DNA from 2 places in the Dactylosporangium maewongense genome. Region 2 is predicted to be linked to the other one. Evidence: predicted binding sites of a transcription regulator. Region 2 holds the regulator's gene; the other holds the start of a gene.
What was found. The regulator HrcA, encoded in region 2, represses chaperone genes, less so after heat shock. The targets are predictions, from matches to a motif close to GGTTNGCACNCTCNNNNNGAGNGTGCNAACC.
Positions count from the first base shown of each region.

Region 1 (9,875 bases), on a different contig from region 2:
ACCAGACGCCGGAGGGCGGCCGACCACAGGCGGAATCGCCCGGTCAGAGAGGGCCCCGGTCAGACGCCGAGCGGCGGAGACGGCCCGCCGCGCAACAAACCGTCAGCGACGGGCGGGGCCAGCGGCCGACCGTCAGCGCCGGGGCAGGAGCCAGCGGCAAACCGTCAGCGCCGGGGCAGGAGCCAGCGGCAAAACCGTCAGCGGCGGGGCTGCGGCCCGCGGCAAAACCGTCAGTGGCGGGTCGGAAGTGTGTGGACAGCAAGAAGGGCAGGCCCGGAACGGGCCTGCCCTTCTTGGAAGTGCTGGACTCAGAAGTCCATGTCGCCGCCGCCGGGGGCGCCCGCGGGGGCCGGGGTCTTCTCCGGCTTGTCCGCGACCACTGCCTCGGTGGTGAGGAAGAGCGCCGCGATCGAGGCGGCGTTCTGCAGGGCGGAGCGGGTGACCTTGGCCGGGTCGATGATGCCCTCGGCCAGGAGGTTCACGTAGTCGCCGGTGGCGGCGTTGAGGCCCCAGCCGGCGTCCAGGTTGCGGACCTTCTCGACCACGACGCCGCCCTCAAGGCCGGCGTTCACGGCGATCTGGCGCAGCGGCGCGTCAAGGGCGACCTTGACGATGTTGGCGCCGGTGGCCTCGTCGCCGACCAGGTCCAGCTTGTCGAAGGCCGACTTGCCGGCCTGGACGAGCGCGACGCCACCGCCGGGGACGATGCCCTCCTCGACGGCCGCCTTCGCGTTGCGCACGGCGTCCTCGATGCGGTGCTTGCGCTCCTTGAGCTCGACCTCGGTGGCCGCGCCGACCTTGATGACCGCGACACCGCCGGCGAGCTTCGCCAGGCGCTCCTGCAGCTTCTCGCGGTCGTAGTCCGAGTCCGACTTCTCGATCTCGGCACGGATCTGCGCCACCCGGCCGTTGATGCCCTCGGCGTCGCCGGAGCCCTCGACGATGGTGGTCTCGTCCTTGGTGATGACGACCTTGCGGGCCTTGCCGAGCAGGTCGAGCGACGCGTTCTCCAGCTTGAGACCGACGGTCTCGGAGATGACCTGACCGCCGGTCAGGATCGCGATGTCGGTCAGCATGGCCTTGCGGCGGTCGCCGAAGCCCGGGGCCTTGACGGCGACGGACTTGAACGTGCCACGGATCTTGTTCACGATCAGGGTCGCGAGGGCCTCGCCCTCGACGTCCTCGGAGATGATCGCGAGGGGCTTGCCGGACTGCATGACCTTCTCCAGCACGGGGAGGAGGTCCTTCACCGCGGAGATCTTCGACTCGACGATGAGGATGTACGGGTCGTCGAGGACCGTCTCCATCCGCTCGGTGTCGGTGACGAAGTACGGCGAGATGTAGCCCTTGTCGAAGCGCATGCCCTCGGTGAGCTCCAGCTCGAGCCCGAAGGTGTTGCTCTCCTCGACGGTGATGACGCCTTCCTTGCCGACCTTGTCCATCGCCTCGGCGATGATCTCGCCGACGGTGGAGTCACCGGCGGAGATCGAGGCCGTGGAGGCGATCTGCTCCTTGGTCTCGACGTCCTTGGCAAGGTTGGCCAGCTCCGACGCGACGGACGCGACGGCGGCCTCGATGCCGCGCTTCAGCGCCATCGGGTTGGCACCCGCGGCGACGTTGCGCAGACCTTCACGGACCAGCGCCTGGGCGAGGACGGTCGCGGTCGTCGTGCCGTCACCGGCGACGTCGTCCGTCTTCTTCGCGACCTCCTTGACCAGCTCGGCGCCGATCTTCTCGTAGGGGTCCTCGAGCTCGATCTCCTTGGCGATGCTCACACCATCGTTGGTGATGGTGGGCGCGCCCCACTTCTTCTCGAGGACGACGTTGCGGCCCTTGGGGCCCAGCGTCACCTTGACGGCGTCGGCGAGGGTGTTCATGCCCCGCTCGAGGCCGCGGCGCGCTTCCTCGTCGAACGCGATAATCTTGGCCATTCGGCGTTGTCCTCCTGGACACTCCGGCTACGCCTCGCGACCCACGTGGGGCCGGCGGCTCACCGCCTGCTTTCGCACCTTCAAGGACCCAGCGGGATCCTCAATGGTCGGGCCGGATGAGCCCGCGACGACCAGCCCCTCGACGCTCCCGCGCCCAGGCGCTGCACCGCCCCGACCGTTGGCACTCACCTGTTGCGAGTGCCAACTCCTGTTTAGCACTCTGGCCCGTCGAGTGCAAGCAAACCCGAGGTGACGGCCAGGGTGGTCGAAGCGTGCAAACACCTACAAATCAGGCATGAATGGCACGAACAATGGCGGAAAAGACGCAGGGCACCGTTCCTCATCAATGAGGACGGTGCCCCGGCGGGGGTGGACGAACGATCTGTCAGGCGAGGTGACGAACCTTCTCGGCCTGCGGGCCCTTCTGGCCCTGCGCGATCTCGAACTCGACGCGCTGTCCGTCTTCCAGCGATTTGTAGCCATCCATCTCGATCGCGGAGAAGTGGACGAAGACGTCCTGCCCCCCGTCGACCGCGATGAAGCCATAGCCCTTTTCGCTGTTGAACCACTTGACGGTGCCCTGTGCCACGGTGCACTTCCTCTGCTTTCGGTCCCTCTTCGTACTCCGGCTGGCTGTGGGGACCAGCCTTGAGGTCCTCGGCCGGCACGCCGGGCCATGAGCGTGGCACCGGCGCGAGGATCGACGACCGAAACGGACGGTACACGAGATAACCCGAGACCCGACAGCCCCAAATCGGACAGCAAGGTCACGGTTCATGCGCACGCAAAAGGTTTCCGATGGGACCTTTCTTGAGCGGTCCGACAAATGCCAGCGCATCGTCAGGCGTCGAATCGTACCGGTAAAGAATAAGCAAAATGTCAGACGAATGTGGATGGAAGCGCCGATCTTGCGGTTGTGCCAGGAAGCCGTGACTGGAACCACGCAACCGCCCACAACCGCAAGATCGGCCTACTTCCGCACTGCTTCCGTGCCCGCGGAAGGTGCGGACGTCAACTCGCGGAGCTTCCGCAAGGGTGACAGAACGAGCGGCACCACCGATACCAGCATTCCGGCGCATGCCACCCAGATGGTCGCGTGCACGCCGATGGCGGTGCCGAGCACGCCGCCGACGAGCCCGCCGATCGGCATCGTGCCCCAGACGATGAACCGCATCGTGGCGTTCATCCGGCCGAGCAGGTCGTCGGGCGTGATCGTCTGCCGGAAGCTGACCTGAGTCACGTTGTAGACCACGACGCCGATGCCGAAGACGATGCTGCCCGCCGCCGCGAGCCACAGCCGCCAGTCGTCGCGCGCGAACGGCACCAGCAGCTCGCCGAGGGACGCGGCGAGCATCGAGATCCACATCGCCGGCCCCTGCCCGAACCAGCGCACGAACGGCCCGACCAGGAACGCGCCGGCCAGCGCGCCGAGCCCGGTGACGCTGAACCACAGGCCGATGACCGCCGGCGACAGGGCGAGGTCCCGGGCGAAGTAGACGATCAGCATCGCGCCGTACATGGAGCCGAAGAAGTTGCCGGTGCCCGTGCACATGGAGATCGCCCGCAGCAGCCGGTTGCCCACGACGAACCGGAGGCCCTCCAGGATCTCCCGGCCGAGGTGCGCGTCGGGCTTGCGGGCCGGGCGCTCCTCGATCTTGCGGATCCGCCACAGGAACAGCGCCGACAGCACGTAGCTGGCCGCGTCGGTGGCGAGGGCGAGCGGGCCGCCGAGCACCTTGACCAGGCCGCCGGCGACGCTCGGGCCGCCGATCTGGGAGGTGGAGCGCACCATCTCCAGGATCGCGTTGCCCTCGACCAGGCGGTCCTTGCCGACCAGGAACGGCAGGTAGCTCTGGTACCCCACGTCGAAGAAGACCGTGCACACCCCGCAGAGCAGGCCCACCACGTACAGCTGCGGCATCCGCAACGTGTCGCTCCACCACGCCAGCGGCACGGAGGCGAGCAGGACCGCCCGCAGGAGGTCGGCGACGATCATCGTCTCGCGCCGCCGGAGCCGGTCCACGAGGGCCCCGGCGGGCAGTCCGACCAGCAGGAACGCGGCGGTCTCGCAGGCGGCCAGGACCCCGACCTCCAGCGCGGTCGCGTCGAGCGTGAGCACGGCGACGAGCGGCAGCGCGAGCAGGGTCACCTGGGTGCCGACCTGACTGATGGTGTCGGCGGTGAAGAGCAGCCGGAAGTCGCGATCGCGGAGCAGGCCGAGTCTCACGGACCCACTGTCGATGACCGATTGGGAAAAGTCAATCGTTAGACTCGGACGATGCGGCGACCAGCGACCGACGCGGAGGCCAAGGCACTCGCCTCCGGCGTCCGCCTGCGCATCATCCGGCTCTGCCTGGACCGTGCGCTCACCAACAAGGAGATCGCCGAGCGGCTCGACGCCAACCCGGCGACCGTGCTGCACCACGTCCGGACGCTGGTCGCGACGGGGTTCCTGGTGCCTCAGGAGGAGCGCCGCGGGCCGCGCGGCACGCGCGAGGTGCCCTACCTGTCGACGACCAAGTCGTGGCAGCTCAGCCTCGGCGACCAGGGCGCGGGCACCAACCGGGCGATGCTCGACGCGTTCAACGACGAGCTGGCGATGCTGGACGGTCAGGCCGACACGGTCAACTTCGCCCGGCTCGGGCTGCGGCTCACCCCGGCGGAGTGGCAGGAGCTGCAGGACCGCTTCGAGACGCTGCTCGACGAATACGCCGGCCGCGAGCGCACCCACGGCCGACCTTATTCGATCTTCCTCGCCATGTACGAGGACCGCTCACGCGACTGACGCCTGCCAGTTGGCCCACCGGTCGAGCGCGCGGAAACCCATCGCCTCGTTGATCGCGATCATGTGCGAGTTGACCTCGGCGTTGAACGTGTCGACGATCCGGACCGCCGGCTCCTGTGCGCGCATGGTCTGCAGGTTGACCAGCTTGGAGATCAGGCCGAGCCGGTGCCCCCGGTGCGCCGGGTGCACCAGGGTGATCTGCTGCCACGCGTGCCAGTCGACGGTCTTGCTCATCCGTAGCGCGCTCAACGCGACGAGCCGGCCGGTCGCGTCGTGGATGACGCCGGTCTCGTACGGGCGCGCACCGTAGCGGGCGCGCGTCTCGTACACCCGCCGCAGACGATCGGCGTCGACCTTCTCCGCCTCCAGGTCGAGGTCACCCTTCGGCGCCTCGTCGAGGAAGGAGCTGTCCAGCAGCGCCATGTCCTCGAGCAGCTCCTCGGGCGGCGTGTTGCCCCACTGGACGGTGCTGTAGCCGGCCGCCTTCGGCCGGCTCGTGGCGAGCATCCTCGCCAGCTCGGCATCGTCGGCGGTCGACAGGTCGAGCCGGCGGCGCACGTCCAGGAGCTTGTTGTCCAGGCCGAGCGCCGCGGCGAACGGCGCCGAGGAGCCGGTCGGCGCGCCACCGGCGTCGGTGATCACGCTGAAGCCCATCACCGAGGTGCGACCACGGGCCAGGCCGAAGCCGACCGCGTGCCGGAACAGCGCCCGCCCGACGCCCCGCCGCCGGTGCTCCTTCAGGACCAGCACGTCGAGGAACGATTTGTTCAGATTGTCGAATATCGGGAGATCCGCCTGTACGAGCCCGACCGCGAGACCGTCGCGATACGCCAGGAACGTGTGCCGGTCCGTGCCCGGCATCGGCAGGCGGACCCGGACCTCGTGCTCGGCCCGGCAGCTCGGTGGGAAGTCCGGCAGGTCGGCGAGGATCGCCTCGTTACCGATGGTGAAGGCCGCGTCGACCGCCGCCGGGTCATCGGCGTCCAGCTCGACGATGCTGAGGTCCTGACTCATGCCCGCCAGCGTGGCGCAGAGACGCATCGACGGACAACAGATATACGGGGACCGGTGGAAATGGTCGAGAGGACGCTCGCCAACACCTCCGGTGTTGTGGTCGCGGGCCTGGACCAGGGTCCGGGCCTCGCGGCGACACGTCCTCCCGCACCGAGCATCCTGGCGCGCGGTCCTGAGGTCGTCAAGTCCCTCGCCGGGTGGCTTCGAGACGCACGGCTTGAGCGCGGTCACACTGCGTCGCGACCGGCTCCGTCGATCGGCTGAGTCGCCCCTCGTCCAAGGAGTGAAAGCGCTCTCTCAGCCGCACCCGAGCCGACACCGTCCGTCACGGCGTCGGCGGGTTGCGCGAAAAAATCAGCCCTCAGCCGAAATGGCCCGGACCTCAGCTCACCAGCCCGGCCTCGCGGACGGACTTCAGCGAGGGCTTGACCCGGTGCGTCGGGCCGACCGTGCCGGCGACCGCATCGAGGGTCTTCAGCCCGTCGCCGGTGTTGAAGACGACCGTCTCCTTCGACGGGTCGAGCCTGCCGGTCTCGACCAGCTTCTTCAGCACCGCGGTGGTGACCCCGCCGGCGGTCTCGGCGAACACGCCGGTCGTGCGGGCGAGCAGCTCGATGCCGGCGCGGATCTCGTCGTCGTCGACGTACTCCATCCAGCCGCCGGTGCGCCGCACCGACTCCAGCGCGTAGACGCCGGCCGCCGGGTCGCCGATGTTGAGCGACTTGGCGATGCCCGTCGGCTTCACCGGGACGATCTCGTCGGTGCCCTTGTGCAGCGCCACCGCGATCGGGTTGCAGCCCGCGGACTGCGCGCCGAACACCGTCCACTCCGTGTCGGGCACGAGCCCGATCTCCACCAGCTCGCTGAACGCCTTGTCGATCTTCGTCAGCAGCTCGCCGCTGGCCATCGGGATCACGACCTGCGCCGGGATCCGCCAGCCGAGCTGCTCCGCGACCTCATACCCGAGCGTCTTGGACCCCTCGGCGTAGAACGGCCGCACGTTGACGTTGACGAACGCCGTGTCCTCGAACTCATCGGTCTCGGTCAGCTCCGAGCACAGCCGGTTGACGTCGTCGTAGGACCCCTCGATCGCCACGACGTCACCGCCGTACACAGCGCTCATGACGACCTTGCCGGGCTCCAGGTCCGACGGGATGAACACCGTCGACGGCACCCCGGCCCGCGCCGCGTGCGCGGCGACCGAGTTGGCCAGGTTGCCGGTGGAGGCGCACGAGTAGCGGGTGAACCCCAGCGCCTTCGCCGCCGTCAGCGCCACCGAGACGACCCGGTCCTTGAACGAGTGGGTCGGGTTGGCCGAGTCGTCCTTCACCCACAGCGCGCCGGTGATGCCGAGCTCCTTGGCCAGCAGATCCGCCTTGACCAGCGGGGTCAGCCCCGGGTCGAGGGTCACGCGGCTGGCGGGGTCGGTGCCGACCGGCAGCAGCGGCGCATAGCGCCAGATGTTCTGGGGGCCGGCTTCGATCTGCTCGCGGGTGACCCGGCCGAGCGCCTCGGCGTCGTAGCCCACCTCGAGCGGGCCGAAACACTCGTAACAGGCGTGCTGCGCGGCGAGCGGGAACTGGGCGCCGCAGCCACGGCAGACCAGGTGGCGGGCGGGAGAGTCGGTGAAGACGCCGAGCGTCGAGGTCATGGAGGCCTTCCTCTCATCTTTCCCAGGTGCATGGCCTTGCGCACCGGGACGGATTTGGCACCTACCGCGACCGGACTCAGCGTCGAGACGTGTCGCAGGGGTTGCCGGGGCTTCATCGGGCCGTATCCCTCTGCCCCTCTGGATGAGGTATTCAGTTGTGACGTGCTGTTCGCGTGGTTCGTATTCGAGTGTAAGGGCCGACACGGGTGCCGCTGTATGAGTCATCTCACGAGATGGACCTGACTACGGTTTCACTCATGCATCCCGACGCGGCGGACTGGTTCGCCAAGCGCACCTCGGCATGGCGCGACTGGCCCCTCGCCGACCTCTACGACCGCAAGGGCGACACCCGGATCAGCGTCGTGCTGCCGGCGCTGGACGAGGAGCCGACCGTCGCCGAGATCGTCACCGGTGCGCGCACCCTCATGCCCCTGGTCGACGAGGTCATCGTGGTCGACTCGGGCTCCGTCGACCGGACCGCCGAGGTCGCCCGCCAGGCCGGCGCCACCGTCCACCACCGCGACGACATCCTCCCCGGGACCGGCTCCCGCCCCGGGAAGGGTGAGGTGCTCTGGAAGGCCCTGGCCGTCGCGACCGGCGACATCCTGGTGTACGTCGACGCCGACCTCACCGACTTCCGGCCGCACTTCGTCACCGGCCTCCTCGGCCCGCTGCTGGACGACCCGGCCACCCAGATGGTGAAGGCCTTCTACGACCGCCCCCTCCTGGACGTCTCGGCCGGCGGCGGCGGGCGCGTCACGGAACTCGCCGCCCGCCCGCTGCTCAACGCCTACTTCCCCGCCCTGGCCGGCGTCGTGCAACCCCTCGCCGGCGAGTACGCGGCCCGCCGCTCCCTGCTGGAGTCCCTGCCCTTCGCCGCGGGCTACGGCGTCGAGACCGGCCTGCTCATCGACACCTACCGCACCGCCGGCCTGGACGCGGTCGCGCAGGTCGACCTCGGCCAGCGCACCCACGGTCACCAGGACACCGCGGCCCTGGGCCGCATGGCCGCCACGATCCTGCACACCATCCACGCCCGGGTCACCCCCGGCGCCCCGGTCTGGCCGACCCTCACCCAGTTCGTCAGGCGCACCGGCACGGTCACCCCCGCCGACCATCCGGTCGCCCACCCGGACCGCCCCCCGATGACCACGATCCCGGGCTACCAGAGGCCGCTCGCCTAGCCGTTTCCCGTCGCTGGTACGCCGTGCGCAGGCCCCGTGGTCAGAGGGGGTCGGTGGCGGGGGTGAAGCCCCAGAGCGTCGAGGTGGTGATGGCGGCGCCGGCCAGGGCGGTCAGGACGGCGAGCCACTCGGCGGCCAGGAGCCAGACCGGGGTGTCGATGACGGCGGCCGGCGGGTCGCCCGTCAGGGTGGCGACCACGACGACCACCGCGACCAGCGACAGCAGGACCAGGGTCAGCACCACGGTCAGGCGCAGGGCCCAGTGGCCGAAGGTGCGGCCGGTGGCGAAGAGCAGGGCGCAGACGGCGACCAGCGACGCGGCCGACGCCGAGGCCAGGGCGCCGATGAGGGTGAAGATCTGAGCGGTGAAGGCCTCGGCGGGGCCGCTCATCGCGTTGGAGGAGGCGACGTATGAGGTCCAGGCCGCCAGGTTGGCCTGGTCGTAGTAGAGGGTGCCGGAGAGCGCCGCGAGGCCGAGGACGAGGAGCCAGGCACCGCGGAGCGCCGAGGTTCGCATGGACCGGCACCCTACCGGTCAGTACGCGAGACGCATTCAGCTCACCACGTCTTTTCGCAGAAAGCGCCACCACGCGAGGGAGAAGAAGACGGTGGCGTAGGCGAGGGAGGCGATGCAGCCCTTCACGATGTCGTCGGTCTGCAGCGGGGTGGAGAGCAGGCCGAGCCAGGCGTCGTTGTAGTGGGTGGGCAGGAAGTTGCGGAGGTTTCCGAGGGCGGTGATCTGGTCCAGGATGCTGGACAGGATCTGCAGCAGCACCGCGCCGCCGACGGCGCCGAGCGGGGCGTCGGTGGAGACGGAGAGCAGGAACGCGAGCGAGGCCACGACCAGGAGCGACACGCACAGGTAGCCGACGATCTCCAGGAGGCGGACCACGCTCGTGCCGGCGGCGATCTCCCCGCCGATGGGGGCGTTGAGCGGGGCCCAGCCGTAGCGCAGGGTGCCGGCCAGCATCGCGGTGCCGACCAGGACCAGGACCGCGAGGAGGCAGTAGAGCAGCGCCGCGGTCACCTTGACGCCGAGCAGCCGGGCCCGCGGGACGGGCATCGCCAGCAGGTACCGCAGGCTCCCCCACGACGCCTCGCTCGCCACCGTGTCGCCGCAGAAGAGGGCCACGACGACGACCAGCAGGAAGCCGGACGAGACGAGCAGGGTGAAGAGGGTGAAGTTGGCCCCGCCGCCGGTCGCGAGGTCGGCGAGGCGGGAGAACTCGCCGTTGTTGCCGCCCTCGTCGTCGCCGCCGCTGTCGAGCTGGAAGGCGATCAGGATGATCAGCGGCAGCAGGACCATGAAG
Region 1 covers NZ_BAAAQD010000045.1:24,333-34,207, forward strand. Annotated here, with positions in the region: gene groL (chaperonin GroEL) at 309-1,931, opposite strand; gene ABD332_RS54950 (cold-shock protein) at 2,317-2,520, opposite strand; gene ABD332_RS54955 (MFS transporter) at 2,902-4,158, opposite strand; gene ABD332_RS54960 (helix-turn-helix domain-containing protein) at 4,210-4,716, shown strand; gene ABD332_RS54965 (GNAT family N-acetyltransferase) at 4,705-5,730, opposite strand; gene thrC (threonine synthase) at 6,113-7,381, opposite strand; SAM riboswitch class I at 7,392-7,530, opposite strand; gene ABD332_RS54975 (glucosyl-3-phosphoglycerate synthase) at 7,639-8,565, shown strand; gene ABD332_RS54980 (hypothetical protein) at 8,606-9,082, opposite strand; gene ABD332_RS54985 (ABC transporter permease) at 9,119-9,875, opposite strand, start outside.
Region 1: a site for HrcA is predicted at 2,108-2,138, ahead of groL (chaperonin GroEL). Genes of this name have one in related genera too.

Region 2 (9,875 bases):
GAGCCGAACGCGGCCGCGGTCTCCTTCAGGTCCGCGCCCGAGCAGAAGACCGGCCCGGTGTGGGTGAGCACGACGACCCGCACGGTGTCGTCCGCGGTGGCGGCGGCGAGCGCGGCGAGAAGCTCCTCGATCAGGGCCGTCGACAGCGCGTTGCGGTTGGCGGGGCTGTCGAGCGTGACCGTCGCCACGCCATGCGCCGTCTGTGACCGTACGAGTGGCATGCGGGCACACTAGTGAAATGCCCGGAACACTGCCAGAAGGTGAGCCGATCCCGCGGGACGGCGCGCTGCCCGACGGGGTCGCCGACGCGGCGGGGGAGGCGGGGTTCGGGGTCTACGTCCACGTCCCGTTCTGCGCGTCCCGCTGCGGGTACTGCGACTTCAACACGTACACCGCCGACGAGGGCGTCCTGAGCGCCGGCTATGCCGAGCAGGTCCTCGACGAGCTGGCCCTGGCCGCCAAGGTGGTCGCGCCGCCGCGGGTCGACACGGTCTTCTTCGGTGGCGGCACGCCGACGCTGCTGCCGCCGGCGGAGCTGGCCCGCATCCTCGACGGCATCGACCGCACCTGGGGCCTCGCCGGCGACGCCGAGGTCACCACGGAGGCCAACCCGGAGTCCGTCGACGCGGCGGGGCTGCGGCAGCTGCGCGCGGCCGGGTTCAACCGGATCTCCCTGGGCATGCAGTCCGTCGCGCCGGGCGTCCTGGCGGTGCTCGACCGTCGGCACACCCCCGGGCGGCCGGCGGCGGCGGTCGCGGAGGCGCGCGCGGCCGGGTTCGAGCGGGTCAACCTGGACCTGATCTACGGCACGCCCGGCGAGCGCCCCGAGGACTTCGCGGCGTCCCTGCGCACCGTGATCGGCTCGGGCGTGGACCACGTGAGCGCGTACGCCCTGATCGTCGAGGACGGGACCCGGCTGGCGGCCCGCATGCGCCGCGGTGAGCTGCCGTACCCGGACGACGACGTGGCCGCCGACCGCTACCTCGCCGCCGAGCAGGCCCTGACGGAGGCCGGGATGACGTGGTACGAGGTGTCGAACTGGTCCCGCGACTCGCCCTGCCGGCACAACGAGCTCTACTGGCGCGGCGGCGACTGGTGGGGCCTCGGGCCCGGCGCGCACAGCCACGTGCGGGGGGTGCGGTGGTGGAACGTGAAGCACCCGCACACGTACGCGGCGCGCCTCGCCGACGGTGCGTCGCCGGGGCACGCGCGGGAGGTGCTGACCGAGGAGGAGCGGCGCTTCGAGGACGTGCTGCTGCGGATCCGGCTCGCCTCGGGCCTGCCCCTGGCCGTCCTGGAGCCGCCGGCGCTGGAGGGCGCCCGCCGCTGCCTCGACGACGGGCTGCTGGAGGCCGGTCCGTTCGCCGAGGGCCGGGCCGTGCTCACGCTGCGTGGCCGCCTGCTCGCGGACGCCGTGGCCCGCGACCTGACCTGACCTGCCCTGACCTGAACTCAGAGGGGCCGGACATGGCGAGGGGCGGCTCGATGGCCGCCCCTCGAACGATCGGATGCCTTACTTGATGAAGCGGTACGTCATCGGGTAGCGGTACAGCTCGCCGCCGTTGGCCTTCATGCCCGCGATGATCGCGAACACGACGATGACGATCCACGGCACGATGAGCGTGAGGCCGAAGGTGCACACCGACAGCAGGGCGCCCACGAACAGGATGATGCCCCACGTGATGTGGAAGTTCAGCGCCTCGTTGGCGTGCGCCTTGACCGTGGGCGACTCGTTGCCCTTGGCCAGCAGCGCGATGAGCGGGGCGATGAAGCCGATGAAGATGCCACCGAAGTGCGCGATCAGGGCCCAGGTCTTCTCGTCGCTGTTCGCGTAGCCGACCGGGCCGGCGCCGGGGTATCCACCGGGCTGCTGGTATCCGTACTGACCCGGCTGCTGGTAACCGCCGGGCTGCTGGTAGCCACCGGGCTGCTGGTAACCGCCCTGCTGGTAGGCGTTCGGGTCCTGGTAGCCCGCGCCGCTGGTCGGCGGCGGGTAACCTCCACCGGAGACCGGCGGCTGCTGGCCGTAGTCCGGGCCCGGCGGCGGATACTGTGCCCCGCCCGGCATCGAATAGGGGTTGTTGGGGTCCTGCGGCACGCCGTACTCCCCGGGGCGAGGTGGTTCACTCATGGGGGCCACGGTAGGGGTACCGATCAACTATCGCCAGCGACGTGGCATGACTTCTTTTGGACAAACTTGGCGCAGACCAGTCCAATAGCGGCGGTTCGCACACATGACGATCATTCCGTGGGCGGCGCGGGCGACGTAGACTGGCACTCACAAAGTGGGAGTGCCAGTTTCTCGAGGAGGTGCGCATGGCTCTCGACGAGCGCAAGCTCGAGGTCCTGCGTGCCATCGTCGAGGACTACGTCGCCACCCAGGAGCCCGTCGGGAGCAAGGCCCTCGTCGAGCGGCACAACCTGCGGGTCTCGCCGGCGACGGTCCGCAACGACATGGCCGTCCTCGAGGAGGAGGGCTATATCCGGCAGCCGCACACGAGCGCCGGTCGCGTGCCCACCGACGCCGGCTACCGGCTCTTCGTCGACAAGCTGTCCCGCGTCAAGCCGCTGAGCCCCGCCGAGCGCCGGGCGATCGAGCGGTTCCTGATCGGCGCCGTGGACCTCGACGACGTCGTGCACCGCACCGTGCGGCTGCTCGCGCAGCTGACCCGGCAGGTCGCCGTCGTGCAGTATCCGAGCCTGTCGCGGGCCAGCGTGCGCCACTTCGAGCTGGTGCCGCTGTCCACCACCCGGCTGATGGTGGTCATGATCGCTGAGACCGGCCGGGTCGAGCAGCGGATGGTCGACCTGCCCGGCCCGATCCTCGCCGACGACGTCACCGAGCTGCGCCGCAGAATTAACGAGAAGCTCGTCGGCAAGCGCCTCGTGGACACCCCGCCACTCGTCCAGGCGCTCGTCGAGGAGTCCGGGCCGAGCCTGCGCCCGCCGATGACCGTCCTGTCGACCGTTCTGCTGGAGACCCTGGTCGAGCGCACCGAGGAGCGGATCGCGCTCGCCGGCACCGCCAACCTGGCCCGCGGCGGCCTGCTGGACTTCCAGGGTTCGCTGCGGCCGATCCTCGAGGCGCTCGAGGAGGAGGTCATCCTGCTCAAGCTCTTCGGCGAGGTCGAGCCGAGCATGACCCGGGTCCGCATCGGCGACGAGAACGAGATCGAGGACCTGCGCAGCGCGTCGATCGTGGCGACCGGCTATGGGCCGGGCTCCATCGTGGTGGGCGGCATGGGTGTGCTCGGGCCGACGCGGATGGACTACCCCGGAAACATCGCCACGGTGCGTGCCGTGGCACGCTACGTCGGCGATCTGCTGGGACAAGGTTGAACCTCATGGACGAGTCAGGGGCATAGGACTCAGTGGCGAAGGACTACTACGGAATTCTCGGTGTCAAACGGGACTCCACGGCCGACGAGATCAAGCGCGCTTACCGGCGGCTGGCGCGCGAGTTCCACCCGGACGTCAATCCCGATCCTGTGGCACAGGAGAAGTTCAAGGAGATCAACGCGGCCTACGAGGTGCTGTCCGACCCGCGTAAGCGGGAGATGGTCGACCTCGGCGGCGACCCGCTCGCGCCCGGTGGCGGCGGGGCCGGCCCGCAGGGCGGGGCGTTCGTAGGGTTCCAGGACATCATGGACGCGTTCTTCGGCACGACCGCCAGCCGCGGGCCTCGCCCGCGGATCCGGCCGGGCGCCGACGCGATCCTGCGGCTGGACCTCGACCTGCACGAGACCGCGTTCGGTGTCGAGGCGCCGATCACCGTCGACACCGCCGTCGTGTGCAGCACCTGCACCGGCGCCGGCACCGCGCCCAACACCCACCCGACCACCTGCGAGATCTGCGGCGGTCGCGGCGAGGTCCAGTCGGTGCAGCGCACGTTCCTCGGCCAGGTCGTCTCGGCCCGGCCGTGCTCGGCCTGCCAGGGCTTCGGCACCGTCATCCCGCACCCGTGCGCGACGTGCGGCGGCGACGGCCGGGTCCGCACCCGCCGCACGCTGACCGTGAAGATCCCGTCCGGCGTCGAGGACGGCATGCGCATCCGCCTCGCCCAGCAGGGCGAGGTCGGCCCCGGCGGCGGCCCGCCCGGGGACCTCTACGTCGAGATCCACGAGCGCCCGCACGACGTGTATTCCCGCAAGGACGACGACCTGCACTGCCGGGTCACCGTCCCGATGACGGCGGCGGCCCTCGGCACCCGGCTGACGATCAAGACCCTCGACGGCGAGGAGACGGTCGACGTCAAGGCCGGCACCCAGCCCAACCAGACGCTGCGCATCCGCGGCAAGGGCGTCCCGCACCTGCGCGGCACCGGCCGCGGTGACCTGCACGTCCACCTCGACGTGCGCACCCCGACGCGGCTGGAGCCGGAGCAGGAGAAGCTGCTGCGCGACTTCGCCCGCACCCGCGGCGAGGAGGTCGCCGAGCTGTCCAAGCAGGGCGGCTTCTTCTCCCGGGTGCGCGACGCGTTCAACGGACACGCGTGAGCCTTCCGCTCTTCCTGGTCCCCGATCTTCCTGTCGGGGACCACTGGCGGCTCGACGGGCCCGAGGGGCATCACGCGGCCAACGTGCAGCGGCTCTCGCCCGGTGAGGCGCTCCTGCTCTGCGACGGCCGCGGCGGCCTGCGGCAGGCGGTGGTCGCGGCGGCGCACAAGGGTGCGCTCGATCTCGACCTCGGCGAACTGAAGCAGGTCCCCGCGCCCGACCCGAGGATCACCGTGGTGCAGGGGATCGCCAAGGGCGAGCGGGCGGAGCTGGCCGTGCAGCTGATGACGGAGCTCGGCGTCGACCGGATCGTCCCGTGGCAGGCCGCCCGCAGCATCGCGCGGTGGAAGGACGCCAAGCCGGTCGAACGGTGGCGGTCCACGGTCCGCGAGGCGGTCAAGCAGTCCCGCCGCGCCTGGCTGCCCGAGGTCACCGACGCGCGGACCACGAAGCAGCTCTCCCTCACCGGCACCGTCCTGCTGTTGCACGAGGAGGCGTCGGAACCGCTGTCGACCGTCCCTCTCGACGGCGACATCACCCTGGTCGTCGGCCCCGAGGGCGGCATCGCACCGGAGGAGCTCGCCGCGTTCCCCGACGCCGTCCCGGTGCGCCTGGGCCCCGAGGTCCTGCGCACGTCGACGGCGGGCGCCGCCGCCCTGGCCGCCCTGTCGGTCCGCCTCGGCCGCTGGTGAGGACCGCTCAGCGGAAGTAGGAGGCGCCGTTCAGGTCGAGGACGGCGCCCGAGGACCATTCCGAGCCCGCGAGGAACAGCACCGCCTCGGCGACCTCCTCAGGCCGGGCGACCCGGTTGAACGGGCTCTGCGCGCGGATCGCGTCGCCGTCGCCGGTGGCCATGACGGCGTTGCCCATGTCGGTGGCGACGAAGCCCGGGGCGACCGCGTTGACGGCGATGCCGCGAGGGGCCAGGGCCAGGGCGAGGGACTGGGTCAGCGAGTTCAGGCCGGCCTTGGCGGCGCCGTACGCCGGGTAGCGGGGTTCGCCGCGGTACGCGCCGCGCGAGGAGACGTTGACGATCCGGCCGCCCTCGCCGAGGTGGCGGGCGGCGCACCAGCAGACGTTGGCGGGGCCGGTCAGGTTGGCGGCCAGGGTCACCTGCCAGGCGGCCTGCCAGGTGGCGTAGTCATCGGTGAGGATCGGGTGCTCGACGGCGACGGCCGCGTTGTTGACGACCACGTCGAGGCCGCCGAGGGAGAGTGCCGCGCCGTCGACGAAGGCCTGGACGGCGGCGGGGTCGGTCAGGTCGCCGGAGACGATCACGTGACCGTCGCCGGGCAGCGCCGCCCGGACCTTCTCGGCGAGGTCCGCCGAGTCGCGGTGGTGCACCGCGACCGTGTCGCCCGCCGCGGCGAACGCGTGCGCGACCGCCTCGCCGATGCCGCGGGATGCCCCTGTCACCAACACCTTGCGTCCAGCCATGGCAGCACCGTACAAGAGCCGCAGGACACATACGATGCGACTGTGACTGATGACTGCCTGTTCTGCCGCATCGTCGCGGGCGAGATCCCGGCGACCGTGGTCCACGAGACCGACGACACCCTGGCGTTCCGCGACATCGACCCGAAGGCGCCCACGCACGTGCTGGTGATCCCGAGGGCGCATCACGCCGACGTCGCGGCGCTCACCGCCGCCGACCCGGCGCTCGCCGGGAAGGTGCTCGCCGCCTGCGCCGCGGTGGCGGAGCAGGAGGGGCTGACCGGCGACGGGTACCGGCTCATCTTCAACACCGGCCGGTTCGGCGGCCAGGAGGTCTTCCACGTGCACGGGCACGTGCTCGGCGGCCGCCCGCTCGGCCGGATGCTGGCGGCATGACCGCGCTCGAGAAGTACGAGCGGCTCGCCCGTCAGGTCCAGGCCGAGGCCCGCGTTCCGGCGCTGAGCGTCGCGATCCACCGGGCGGACCGGCCGCTGTGGACGTTCACCGTCGGCGCGGACGTCGACGAGCGCAGCCAGCTGCGGATCGGCTCGGTCACCAAGACGTTCACGGCGGTGCTGGTCATGCAGTGCCGCGACGAGGGGCTCCTGGACCTCGACGACCCGATCTCCCGGCACCTGCCGGTGAAGGCACACGGCGACCTGACCGTCGGCAGGATGCTGTCGCACCTGTCGGGGCTGCAGCGTGAGCCGTTCGGCGACGTCTGGGACACGATGCAGGCGCCTGACGTGGACACGCTGCTCGACCAGCTCGACCGGGCCGAGCGGGTGCTGCCGGCCGGCCGGCGGTTCCACTACTCCAACCTCGCGATCGCGCTGCTCGGGCACCTCGCCGGGCGGCTGCGCGGCGGCACCTGGGAGGAGGTGCTGCGGGAGCGGATCCTCGACCCGCTCGGCCTGGACGACGTCGTCGTCACGCCGGCCCGGCCGGTCGTCGGCTACCAGGTCGACGCCTGGTCCGACTACGCGCACCCGGAGCCCCCGGACGACTTCGGCGCGGTCGGCCCGGCGGCGCAGCTGTGGAGCACCGCCGCGGACCTGGCGAAGTGGGCGGCGTTCCTGGCCGACCCGCGCGCGGTCGACCCTTCCGGCGGCGTCCTGGCGGCGGAGACGGTCGAGGAGATGCGGGCGCCGCGGGCCGTCACCGAGGACGTGCTGTGGGCGCGGGGGATCGGCCTGGGCCTGATCCTGCAGCCGCAGCCCGGCGGCGACCGGATCGTGCACGTCGGGCACGACGGGGCGATGCCGGGGTTCCTCGCCGGCGCCTACGGGCGGGTCGGCGGCGCCGGCACCCCCGCGGCGTTCGGGGCGGCGGCGCTCGGCTCGTCCGGCACCGCCGGTGAGGTCATCGACCTGACGCACCGGCTGCTCGCCGCGGCGGTCGAGAGCGACCCGGCCGACATCGCGCCGTGGCAGCCGGCCGAGCCGCCGCCGCAGCGGTACCGCTCGCTGCTGGGCCGCTGGTGGGGTGAGGGCTTCGAGTACGTCTTCAGCTGGCACTCCGGCGCCCTGCAGGCGCGGCAGGCGGACCAGCCCGCGAACCGTCCCCCGGCGGTCTTCGCGCCGGTCGACGGCCAGCCGGACGTGTTCCGCACGGTGTCCGGGCGGGAGGCGGGCGAGCTGCTGCGGCTGACCCGCGCCGGGGACGGCACGGTCGAGCGGCTGCACTGGGCGACGTACCGCTTCACGCGCGGCCAGGAGACGTTCGACAAGTACCGCTTCTGACCGCCGCGGGTCGCCGCGGGTCGTCGCGGGCCGTCGCGGGCCGCCCTGCGCCCGGCGGTGCCGCACGGCCGGGCGCGGTCAGCGGGAGATGATCGTGAAGACGGCGCCGTTGGGGTCCACGACGACCGCGATGCGGCCGTGCGGGGAGTCGAACGGCCCGTGCTGCACCTGGCCGCCCGCCGACCGGACCAGGTCGGCGGCGCGGTCGGTGTCGGCGGCGGCGAAGTAGACCATCCAGTGCGGCGGGATGCCCTCCCACGCGTCGGTCATCGTGAGCCGCCCGGCGACGGGATCGGCGTTGCCGAGGCTCCACGCCGTGTAGTCGAACTGCTCGTCGGCCTCGACCCGGGCCTGCCGGTAGCCGAAGAGGCCCTGGTAGAAGGCGTCGACGGGGTCCGGCTCGCGGGTGTTGACCTCCGCCCAGCACAGCGCGCCGTCCTCGTCGAACAGCTGCGAGCCGGTGTGCTGGCCCGGCTCCCACGCGCCGAACGCGGCGCCGGACGGGTCGAGGGCGAAGAGCATCCGGCCGTTGCCCGGGATGTCCATCGGCGCGACGATGATCTTGCCGCCGCCGGCGTCGACCCGGCGGGCGGTGTCCTCCAGGTCGTGTGACATGAGGTACAGGCTCCAGGCGGCGGGCGTCTGCTCCGCGCCGGGCATCGGCGGGCTCATCCCCGCCACGACCTTGCCTTCCTTGAGGCACATGACGTAATGCCCGAAGTCGGCGCCGGTGTCCAGGAACGTCCATCCGAACAGCGCCGAGTAGAACCGCTGTGCGGCGGCGAGGTCGGGGGCGACCAGGTCGGCCCAGCAGGGCTCACCGTCGACGTATCCGCTGCGCTCGACCATCAGGCCTCCCTGTCGATGTGGTCCTCTGCCTCAGTACCACCGGGCGGAGGGGCCTGTCCGGACTTTCAGCGCAAAGGACATGATCGGGCGACAACCAACCGGATATAAAGCCTATAAGGCATTAACCGGGCATCGGCAAGAAATGGGAACGGCTTCAAGGGCGGTCAGCCGATACCATGAAGAGCCTGGGACAACCCCAGCAGGAGCGAGCCCCGGAAGCAGGTGCTTGAGGCCCTACGCGGCCGACGTATGACCGAGACCCCAACCCCCGCACCGGCAGTGTCGTCGGAGCCGCCCGTGCGGGCCATCAGCAAGATCACGGTCCCCGACCCGCACACGATGGTCAGGCTGCTCGGCGCCGGAGACGAGATCCTCAAGCTCGTCGAGCGGGCCGTCAGCAGCGACGTGCACGTGCGGGGCAACGAGATCACCATCACCGGCGCGGCCGCGGACAACGCCATGGCCGAGCGCATCTTCAGCGAGCTCATCGAGCTGGTGCGCAAGGGGGAGACGCTCACCCAGGACACCGTCCGGCGCACCGTCGGGATGCTCCAGCAGAACACGACGGAGCGCCCCGCCGATGTGCTGACCCTCAACATCCTCTCCCGGCGCGGCCGCACCATCCGGCCGAAGACGCTCGGGCAGAAGCGGTATGTCGACTCGATCGACCAGCACACGATCGTGTTCGGCATCGGCCCGGCCGGCACCGGCAAGACCTACCTCGCCATGGCGAAGGCGGTCCAGGCGTTGCAGGCCAAGCAGGTCAACCGGATCATCCTGACCCGGCCGGCGGTCGAGGCCGGCGAGCGGCTGGGCTTCCTGCCCGGCACGCTCTACGACAAGATCGACCCGTACCTGCGCCCGTTGTACGACGCGCTGCACGACATGCTCGACCCGGAGTCCATCCCCAAGCTGATGGCCGCCGGGACGATCGAGGTCGCGCCGCTGGCGTACATGCGCGGCCGCACGCTGAACGACGCCTTCATCATCCTCGACGAGGCGCAGAACACGACGCCCGAGCAGATGAAGATGTTCCTCACCCGGCTCGGCTTCGGCTCGCGCATCGTGGTCACCGGCGACGTGACGCAGATCGACCTACCCGGGGGCACCCGCAGCGGCCTCAGGGTGGTCCGTGAGATCCTCGGTGACGTCGAAGACGTGCACTTCGCCCAGCTCGGCAGCGCCGATGTCGTGCGCCACCGGCTGGTCAGTGAGATCGTCGACGCCTACGCCAAGTGGGATGAGGCGCAGGAGGCACAGGAGGCCCAGAAGCCGCCGGTGCGTGCTGTGCCCGACCGCGGGCGCCGCAGGTAACCCCGGCTAACAGGAGCAGTTGTTGTCCATCGAGATCGCC
Region 2 covers NZ_BAAAQD010000030.1:61,386-71,260, reverse strand. Annotated here, with positions in the region: gene ABD332_RS48800 (enoyl-CoA hydratase-related protein) at 1-221, opposite strand, end outside; gene hemW (radical SAM family heme chaperone HemW) at 239-1,435, shown strand; gene ABD332_RS48790 (DUF4870 domain-containing protein) at 1,514-2,131, opposite strand; gene hrcA (heat-inducible transcriptional repressor HrcA) at 2,317-3,339, shown strand; gene dnaJ (molecular chaperone DnaJ) at 3,372-4,496, shown strand; gene ABD332_RS48775 (16S rRNA (uracil(1498)-N(3))-methyltransferase) at 4,493-5,188, shown strand; gene ABD332_RS48770 (SDR family NAD(P)-dependent oxidoreductase) at 5,196-5,933, opposite strand; gene ABD332_RS48765 (histidine triad nucleotide-binding protein) at 5,976-6,326, shown strand; gene ABD332_RS48760 (serine hydrolase domain-containing protein) at 6,323-7,672, shown strand; gene ABD332_RS48755 (VOC family protein) at 7,751-8,521, opposite strand; gene ABD332_RS48750 (PhoH family protein) at 8,771-9,835, shown strand; gene ybeY (rRNA maturation RNase YbeY) at 9,858-9,875, shown strand, end outside.